Regions from separate parts of the Paenibacillus canaveralius genome, predicted to be linked through region 1. Evidence: riboswitches for the same ligand, from Rfam matches in the RefSeq annotation. Region 1 holds a riboswitch; the other holds the start of a gene.
What was found. Region 1 has a riboswitch for FMN ahead of ABC395_RS11540 (DMT family transporter). Riboswitches for the same ligand answer to the same signal wherever they lie in the genome.
Positions count from the first base shown of each region.

Region 2: it holds a riboswitch for FMN, as region 1 does, so the genes downstream of both, ribD (bifunctional diaminohydroxyphosphoribosylaminopyrimidine deaminase/5-amino-6-(5-phosphoribosylamino)uracil reductase RibD) here and ABC395_RS11540 (DMT family transporter) in region 1, are expected to answer to the same signal.

Region 1 is NZ_JBDFMM010000001.1:2,496,744-2,501,277, forward strand. Features, by position in the region: gene ABC395_RS11530 (SUKH-4 family immunity protein) at 207-788, shown strand; gene ABC395_RS11535 (macro domain-containing protein) at 1,745-2,191, shown strand; FMN riboswitch at 2,507-2,652, shown strand; gene ABC395_RS11540 (DMT family transporter) at 2,778-3,776, shown strand; gene ABC395_RS11545 (DUF1835 domain-containing protein) at 3,979-4,534, shown strand, end outside.
Region 2 is NZ_JBDFMM010000001.1:1,868,232-1,872,765, forward strand. Features, by position in the region: gene lysA (diaminopimelate decarboxylase) at 1-203, shown strand, start outside; gene ABC395_RS08755 (peptidylprolyl isomerase) at 375-806, shown strand; gene ABC395_RS08760 (hypothetical protein) at 855-1,118, opposite strand; FMN riboswitch at 1,452-1,633, shown strand; gene ribD (bifunctional diaminohydroxyphosphoribosylaminopyrimidine deaminase/5-amino-6-(5-phosphoribosylamino)uracil reductase RibD) at 2,133-3,269, shown strand; gene ribE (riboflavin synthase) at 3,254-3,922, shown strand; gene ABC395_RS08775 (bifunctional 3,4-dihydroxy-2-butanone-4-phosphate synthase/GTP cyclohydrolase II) at 3,962-4,534, shown strand, end outside.

The DNA of each region.
Region 1 (4,534 bases):
TTAGTACGAATTTGATGGATTCACAGCAGAAACTGACGCTGCCTACGTAGAATTTGATACCGCAGTCTGTCCGCTTACTCTGAAAAGCTTGAAAACACAGTTGGATTACAGGGGCTGTTGCCCAAATGGCATTCGGCTTCTTATCGGGGCAAATGTTTAAATAAAATAAAACACGGATTTTATAGGAAAAGAGAGGGAATAGAGCTTTGAATAATGCTGTTTTCTACGATCCGGATCTCGTTAGATCCGCCAATTTGCCCGAAAAGTTAGAGGAATTCTTGCTTAAGGAAGGGCTGCCTCTTATCAAATCCAAGGATGCCGTCTTGGGCATTAGGTTCCAATCGTTCGCGGATATGGGGCTTGTGTACGTTGGTGAAGGCAAACTGTTGCCCATCGGATACGAATGGGAGCCGGAAAGCTCAATTTTGGTGCTGGCTCAAGGTTCAGGACATCTACGTTCGTTCCATCCAGCCTCCGGGCAAACAGGATTCGTTAACTCAGATATCCATCTGTTTCTGTTATTCTTATCCTGCGTCCGATCTTTTATAGCAAATCACTCCGAAGATGATCAACCGACGATATGGACCGCGGAGGAAATGCTCGAACGGCTGGTTGCCTTCCAACGCGGCGAGATCGTTGCGCAGCGTCCGAACCGGCCGATCTTCAACCGTAAGGCGGAGTTGACAAGGATGCGCGCTATGTTTGAAGAGAAGGATGCGGCCAGTCTGGCAGACGAAGACCATTGGTGGAGCCGCGTGCTTGAGCAACTGGAAGACGGATTGTTATAGGACTTAGAAGACAGGACCAGAGAAGAAAGCATTTGGTTTTAAAAAACAATAAGCTTGAAGACTATGCAGTTTGGGTTGCCATTCAGAATGAGTTCGGAGTTACTCTGGAACCAAAACTGATTATGTTGACGCACTGGAGTAAGTGTATCAACTGAGTAGTAGCTTTAAAACATTATTAGTTAACGACGGTCGGAATGATATTAATATGCACCGTGTTTAATCTTCAAACAAATTATATACATTAATCAAAGACGTCTAATAACACCATAATCATCGATAAGTGAACTTGTTCCAGATACAAATTCTATACATAAGTTCCCTTATTCACTGCACTTGCTGAAATTAAGGTAGATTGTTGAAGAGATTCCAATATTAGAACTATATTTCACATTAATTAATAACAACTATCATCATTTGGTATACAACAAATCTACTATATATGAATACCAATGTCATGGGCAATTTGGCCAAATTTTATATGGTGCGAAATAATATAAAAATCTGTATTTTACATGATAAAAAGAAACAAAATATGAAAACTAATTAATCAAGAAGCTTTTAATGTGAGCTATTTTTAGCCTCACTTTCATAATAAAAAGGTTGATAAAAAATATTTTCAAGGAACCAATTACCACTTGATTATAGAACGTGTGTTTGGTGTATAATGAATAATACAAACGAATGTTCGCCTATAAAAGAAGAGCAATATATCTTCTAAGAAGAAACCCACTAGTATACTTTTCGATGCGGTCAAACCTACTTCAGCAATACAGCGATTTGGTTGATCGTGTAGTATCGATGAAATGTTTATTGACCGCACATACACATTACAACTCTTTGCCAACTCTGGCTGAAGAATTGGAGTTAGAAATCCCAAAACAAAATTACAAAATCAGGGTTAAAACTGGGCCATGATTTTTTGATTTTGCCGAGGTAACTATGAGAGGAGTAAGGATATGAGCGTAAAGATTGTCCAGGGAAATTTAATGGAGGCTACTGAAGATATTATTGGCCATCAGGTAAATTGTATGGGGGTTATGGGAGCGGGACTGGCTAAATTAATTAAGCGTGACTATCCAGAGGCTTTTAAGCAATATAAACTAGCATGCAGCAACAAAGGAGAGTTACTAGGTCGCTGTCAGATCGTTTCAACAAAGAATAAAAAATGCATTGCTAATTTGTTTGGACAATACGGATATGGAGTTCAAAAAAGACATACAGACTATGTTGCATTGCGTGGTGCATTAAATGAATTAAAGTCTTTGGCGATGAAGTCAGAACAGTCGATTGCTCTGCCCTACAATATTGGATGCGGATTGGCTGGTGGGGATTGGGATATTGTAGAACAAATCATTGAGGAAGTTTTCATTGATTACGATGTGGCACTATATAAGTTCGAATGAAAGTAGGAAAAGTATCGGGAAATGCGCTTTTCAGTTGCTTAGAAAGCAAAGAAAGCAGAGCATAAACCCCTTGCTTTTTTTATTTTAGAGTGTTAATATTTCAATTACAGTTAAGTGTCCTACGGTAAAAATTTGGCAGGATTTCGGTAGGATTCTGGTAGGATTTCGGCAGGATTTTGTCCGGAAATCAGATGATATCTGAGGCAACGCAGGTCATCAACTGTAACGGAGATTTGCCAAAAATCCAGTAATATCAAGGGTTTCAGCAACGAAACGACTACCAAAGGTCATCAAAAGGACATACGAAATTGAATATTGAACCTTCGGGGTAGGGTGAAAGTCCCAACCGGCGGTGATGGGTACGCAAGTACCTTAAGCCCGCGACTCCCGGCTGTTATGGCCGGGACTGACTTGGTGCGACTCCAAGGCCGACGGTAAAGTCCGGATGGGAGAAGGTGAAAAGCAGCTTCATTAAAATATACATTTTAATGAAGTCTGTTTGTCGATGCCCCCGTTGAATTTCCAGCGGGGGCATCGTCTCTTTTCAGAAGGTTCAATTCAAAACATTCCACAGGGGGTTTTTGAATTGGAAAATGCTTTAGGTCTCAACGGAAAGTCCGCTTTAACGAAGGGAAAAGGGATCAACGGCATCTGGTATGTCGCGCTGGGCGCCACGCTTTGGGGACTCGATCCGCTTTTCCGCATCCTGCTGCTGAAAAGCTTAACCTCGGCACAGATCGTGTTCATCGAACATCTGCTGCTCGCCTGCTACGCGCTTCCGGTCCTGATAAGATACCGTGAACAGTTGACCGGGAAACTGACGCTGGCTGTCATCGGCGCGCTGCTGTTCATTTCCTGGGGCGGTTCGGCAATCGCCACGATTTTGTTCACGTCGGCGTTTGCCCACGGAAGTGCGAATGCCGTTCTGCTTTTACAAAAGCTTCAGCCCTTATTCGCGATTACCCTGGCACGCGTACTGCTGAAAGAAGCATTGCCGGCCCGCTTTTTTAAATATATCGTATTCGCCCTCGCAGGCACCTATTTGCTGACGTTCGGGTTTCAATCCCCGTCGCTGGGCCTCAAAGATCTGGGCACCATGAGCTGTCTGCTGTCGATACTGGCCGCGATTCTCTGGGGGGGATCAACGGTCATGGGCAAATATTTGCTGCAAAAAAATCTCGATTTCCCGATCGTAACTTCGCTCCGGTTTTTACTGGCCATTCCGCTGCTGTTTATCGTTCTCATGGCGAGCGGGGATGCCTGGCAGCTTCACAAAGGAACGGGCGAATGGGCACTTATCATCGTGAACATGCTGTTCCAGGCGTTTTTCCCGGGACTGATCAGCATGCTGCTGTACTATAAAGGGTTGTCCTCGACAAAGGCGTTTCTCGCGACAATCGCGGAATTGTCTTTCCCGGCCGTAGGTGTCCTAATCAACTGGCTCGTATTCGATCAGGCCCTGACAATCGGGCAGCTGGTAGGCTTCCTTCTGATCTGGTCCACGCTGTGGTTTATGGGACGCACTCCCGAAAGCAAAGACACCGCGTCCGCTGCCAAAGAGAAGCTCGACGCCTCGACCGTGTAATTGCAGCGCGTTAAAAAGACTGCCGATAAGGCAGTCTTTTTTTGTGTCCGCTTAGGAGAAGATCCTTCCTATTTGGCCCAAGGCCAGCGGAATGAAGGCAGACGCATTCGGTGGTATAGCCGGATTTGCGGAAGGATGCTATGCTGAAACAAGCGGGTACCATTATTTAACATAACTGATCCTTATAAACGAGGTGTATCACTTGCAAAGAACGAATTTGCTCGATGAACTTTACGCCCTTCATCCCAATGAGACCAAAGGTCTGCTTCTGCAGATACTGGAGCAAGCAGAGCGTTACGACGAATTGCTGGAGAAAGAGCATACGCTCCAAAAACAAATTTTAGAGATATGGAACGGACACTTGGCCAGAAAACGGGCAGAAACCGAAGGGAAACGGGGCCATGTTCACATTGTGATGGGACTGTCCGACGCGGGAGCTTTAAAATGCGCGCTCAGCACACTCGGCCGGAGGAAAGAAAGCGAGATACTCGCATTCAACGACTGTTTTTCCGAAGGACCGATTTCGAAGCTGGAGACGGAGGAAGGGCGAAAGTACCGGTTGGAATGGATATCCGAACGTTTCAGGGGATACATGCATGCCCAGTTTACCGGAATCCGGCATGGTTTAGATACCGTGCTGGAAGCATTGCGCGGCATACCGGCCGATAAGGAGATTACGATCTGGACAGGCTGGCACGCCCATGAGCAGATCGGGATGCGTCTTGCCCTCGCTGTCCTCGGGGACGTGCCGAATCATG
Region 2 (4,534 bases), 630 kb from region 1:
AGTCGGGAGATATTCTGGCCGTTGCCAGTACGGGAGCCTACAATTACTCCATGGCCAGCAACTACAACCGGATCCGCAGACCTGCCGTCGTTTTCGTAAAGGACGGAACGGCCGACGTTGCGGTCAAACGGGAAACGTATGAAGATCTGGTCCGCAACGACGTCGTGCCGGAACGGATGAAACAAATTCAGCCGGTCCGCTGAAGTCCCGATATCCGGGAAACCCTCCCGGAACGGCCAGCAAGCCGGAGGGCTGCCCTCCGGCTTGTTTATTTGTACATCCATTCAATATGGAGTACAATGAGAGAGATTGCTTCACAATCATGTACCCCGCAATCCAAGCAGGAACCGATACATAAAAGGAGAGTGTCCCACATGGCAAAACAAGCGAAAATTACGATGGCAGGCGGCGGCGAAGTGCTGATCGACCTTTTTGAAAAGGATGCCCCCAATACGGTGGCAAACTTCGAGAAGCTGGCTAATTCCGGTTTCTACAACGGACTTAATTTCCACCGCGTCATCCCGGGCTTCGTAGCCCAAGGCGGCTGCCCGCAAGGCACCGGTACAGGCGGTCCCGGATACACGATCGACTGCGAAATCAACCCGAACAAGCATGAGCGCGGAACGCTTGCAATGGCCCACGCCGGCCGCAATACGGGTGGCAGCCAGTTCTACATCTGCTACCAGCCGCAGCCTCATCTTGACGGCCAGCACACGGTTTTCGGCAAAGTAACCAAAGGCATGGAATACGTGGATGCGTTCAAAGGCCGCGACACGATGGAGAAAGTCGAAATCGTCGAAGTGTAAGAATTGAACCCGAAAGCCCCTGATCAACCGCTGAAATATAGCGGCCGGTCAGGGGCTTTTTATAATCAGGGCGTCGCGGCGTATTTCCGCGTACGCGACATCCAGCAGGGAATCCACGCCGGCTAGATCGAGTTGATGCCAGAGCCGGGCTTTGTCCCACCCGCTTGCCTTTAATCCCTCGGGGAGGACACGTCCGCGAACGATAACAGGAATCGCGCGATTTTCGCAGCGGCATAGCTCTGCAAAACCGATCTTCGTCATATTTCGGGCCGCATTCAAATCATGTAAGGAAAAATCTGTGTACCGGTGCATTGTATTCGCTTTCCCTCCGTAAAAGTTGATCGCCCGGAAAAGTCGGAACGGCAGGAACAATCGGATGAGCTGTCTATTCCGCATGATCAGCATGTCCCGAAGGACCGACCGCTCGCCTCTCCGCTTCAAGTTCCGTTGTGATACGGCAAACAAGAATCATTCCCTGATCAATCTCAACTTCCCATTCCGAGCGATATCACTATGACCGTTCTTATTCAGCCATTCCCGGCAGGGGGTGTTCTTATACCGTTTTCCGAGCGGACTAGTCAACTTGACACTTGCATTTTGGAAATGACAATGGTACTATTCAGTCAACAATCGAATAAGATTGAATCAATCCTTCGGGGCGGGGTGGAAGTCCCTACCGGCGGTGTTGCCGCAGTACCGGTTATCCGGTCTGCAGTTCAGTCCGTGACCCGGCTTGTCTGATTTTAAGCGTTCCGACGCGGGACAATCCGGCTGACTTGGTGAGAGTCCGAGACCGACAGTTAAAGTCTGGATGGGAGAAGGAGAACGAAACGATTCAGTCTGCATACGAAGCTTTACCTGCATTCGCGCGGAAAGAGCTTGTTTAAGTACATACGCTGCCCTTTTCCGGCCGGCTTATTTGTGCTAGAAAGTTCCGGAGTTCATACGCAGCGGCATAAAAGACAGCGGGTCCGCAGGGCCTTGGCTTGCGCTTTTTTCCACTGCCGTTGATGCCGATGGCATTTTTCCGCATAACACGAATGTCAGGCAGAAGCACGCTTCTTTGGCATACCTGCCGGAGAATTTTCGTAACCGGTCCCCCAGGGCCCGGAGGTACTTTTTTGTGCCCGCAGACTGGCTTCACGCACGTTCTTGCTATTCCAACCAACGCCCTTGTCCGAAACGGACAGGGGCTTTTTCAGGTTCAACATTTTGGATCAAGCGGGAGAAACTAAGACTAAACGCAGGCGGCAAGCCGGCAAGCTTGACGAATAGGGCAAGGAAGAGCCTGTCCCGGGCCTTTCCCGGCAAGAAAGGAGAACGATCATGCTTCAACCTCTGCAGGACGAAACTTATATGCGCGTGGCGCTGCAAATGGCCCAGGCTGCGCTCGGCCAGACGGGCATCAATCCCGTCGTCGGCTGCGTCGTCGTTAAAGACGGCCGCATTGTCGGCATGGGCGCCCATCTGAAGCGGGGCGAAGGCCACGCCGAAGTGCACGCGCTGCAGATGGCCGGCGTCGAAGCCGAAGGCGCCACGGCTTACGTCACGCTGGAGCCGTGCAGCCACTATGGCAAGACGCCTCCGTGCAGCGACCGGCTCATCGAAAGCGGCATCCGCCGCGTCGTCGTCGCTGCCGTAGACCCGAACCCGCTGGTGGCGGGATCGGGAATCGCGAGACTGCGGAGCCGGGGCATCGCTGTCGAGGCCGGGCTGCTCGCGGACGAGGCGAACGCCTTGAATGAGGCGTTCAACAAGTTCATCGTGACGAGGCTGCCTTTCGTCACGATGAAATCCGCGAGCACGCTCGACGGCAAGATCGCCGCCAAAACCGGCGACAGCAAGTGGATCACCGGGGCGCCAGCCCGCGAGCTTGTTCACGCGATGCGGCACCGCCACGCCGCGATCATGGTCGGGATCGGCACGGTGCTTGCCGACGATCCCGAGCTGACCACCCGGCTGAGCGTGCCGGCGCTCCACCCGCTGCGAATCGTGGTCGATTCGCAGCTCAGGACGCCGCTGTCCGCGCGGGTGCTGCGGCGTCAGGATGAGCGGCCGACGCTCATCCTGACCACAGCCGGCGCCGATCCGGCCAAGCGCGAAGCGCTTGAGGCGCTCGGCGCCGAAGTGCTGGCGTGCGGCGGCCCGCACGTCGATCTCCCGCTCGCGATGCAGCTGCTTGGCGAGCGGGAGGTGCCCTCCGTCCTCCTGGAAGGCGGAGGACGGCTCAGCGGGGCGATGCTGGAAAACCGCCTGGTGGACAAGGCGGTGCTGTTTTTCGCCCCGAAATGGATCGGCGGCGGGCCGGAGGCGCCGGACAACGCGTCTTTCGCCGGATTCGGCCGCATGAGCGAGGCGATCCGGCTCGCGCGGATGACCGTCGACACCGTCGGCGAAGACGTCTGTCTCACGGGTTACCCGCAGTACGCCGAGGAGGAGGCTTCATCATGTTTACCGGATTAATCGAAGAAATCGGCGTCATGCGCCGGATACACAAGCAGGGGCAGGCGATGGTCCTGACCCTCGGCGCGCGCCTAGTGCTGGAAGATGTGAACCTCGGCGACAGCATAGCCGTCAACGGCGTCTGTCTGACCGTCGTCGCTTATGACAAGGAAACCTTTTCCGTCGACGTCATGCCGGAGACGTACCGCAAAACGAACCTGGCCGCGCTCCAGACGGGAGCACGCGTCAATCTGGAACGGGCGATGCCGGCGAACGGCCGTTTCGGCGGCCATATCGTGCAGGGACACGTGGACGGCACGGCCCGGATCCGGGCCAGAACGCCGGAGGAGAATGCGGTCGTCTACAGGCTGGAGCCGGATGATCCCGCTATCCTGCGCTACATGATCGCGGGCGGCTCCATTACGATCGACGGCATCTCGCTTACGCTTACGGATGTGACGGACAGCACGTTTGCGGTATCGATCATTCCGCATACGCTGGCCCAAACGGTTCTTCAGGATAAACAGCCCGGGGACGGCGTGAACATCGAATGTGACGTGCTTGGGAAATATATTGAAAAGCTGCTCCGCACGGGTACGGGCGGGGGGATACATTCCCGCGCCGGACAGGACGGACTGACCGAGAAATTTTTGGCGGAGAACGGATTTTTGTGAAGGTAAGTTCACCGATATTTTTTTGAAGGAGGGAACAAAATGACAGAGAGAGACACGTACTCGTTTCATTCCATCGAAGAAGCGGTCGGCGATCTGGCCGCAGGGAAGGTCATTATCGTCGTGGACGATGAGGACCGAGAGAACGAAGGCGATTTCATAGCCTTGGCCGATAAAACGACGCCCGAGGTCATCAATTTCATGATCAAGGAAGGCCGCGGACTCGTCTGCGCTCCGATCACGGAAGAACGGGCGCAGGAACTGGATCTGCCTCCCATGGTAAGCCGCAATACGGATTATCACGGCACGGCTTTTACGGTGTCCGTGGATCATGCGGAGACGACGACGGGGATATCCGCCCACGAGCGCTCCCGTACGATCCAGGCCCTGATTGATCCGGAAGCGAAGCCGCTTCATTTCCGCAGGCCGGGGCACATTTTTCCTCTCATTGCGAAAAAAGGCGGCGTCCTGCGCCGCGCGGGTCATACGGAGGCGGCCGTCGACCTGGCCCGTATGAGCGGTTCGTATCCCGCGGCAGTTATCTGCGAGGTGATCAAAGAAGACGGGACGATGGCCCGGGTTCCCGATTTGATGGAGGTGGCCCGCATTCACGGG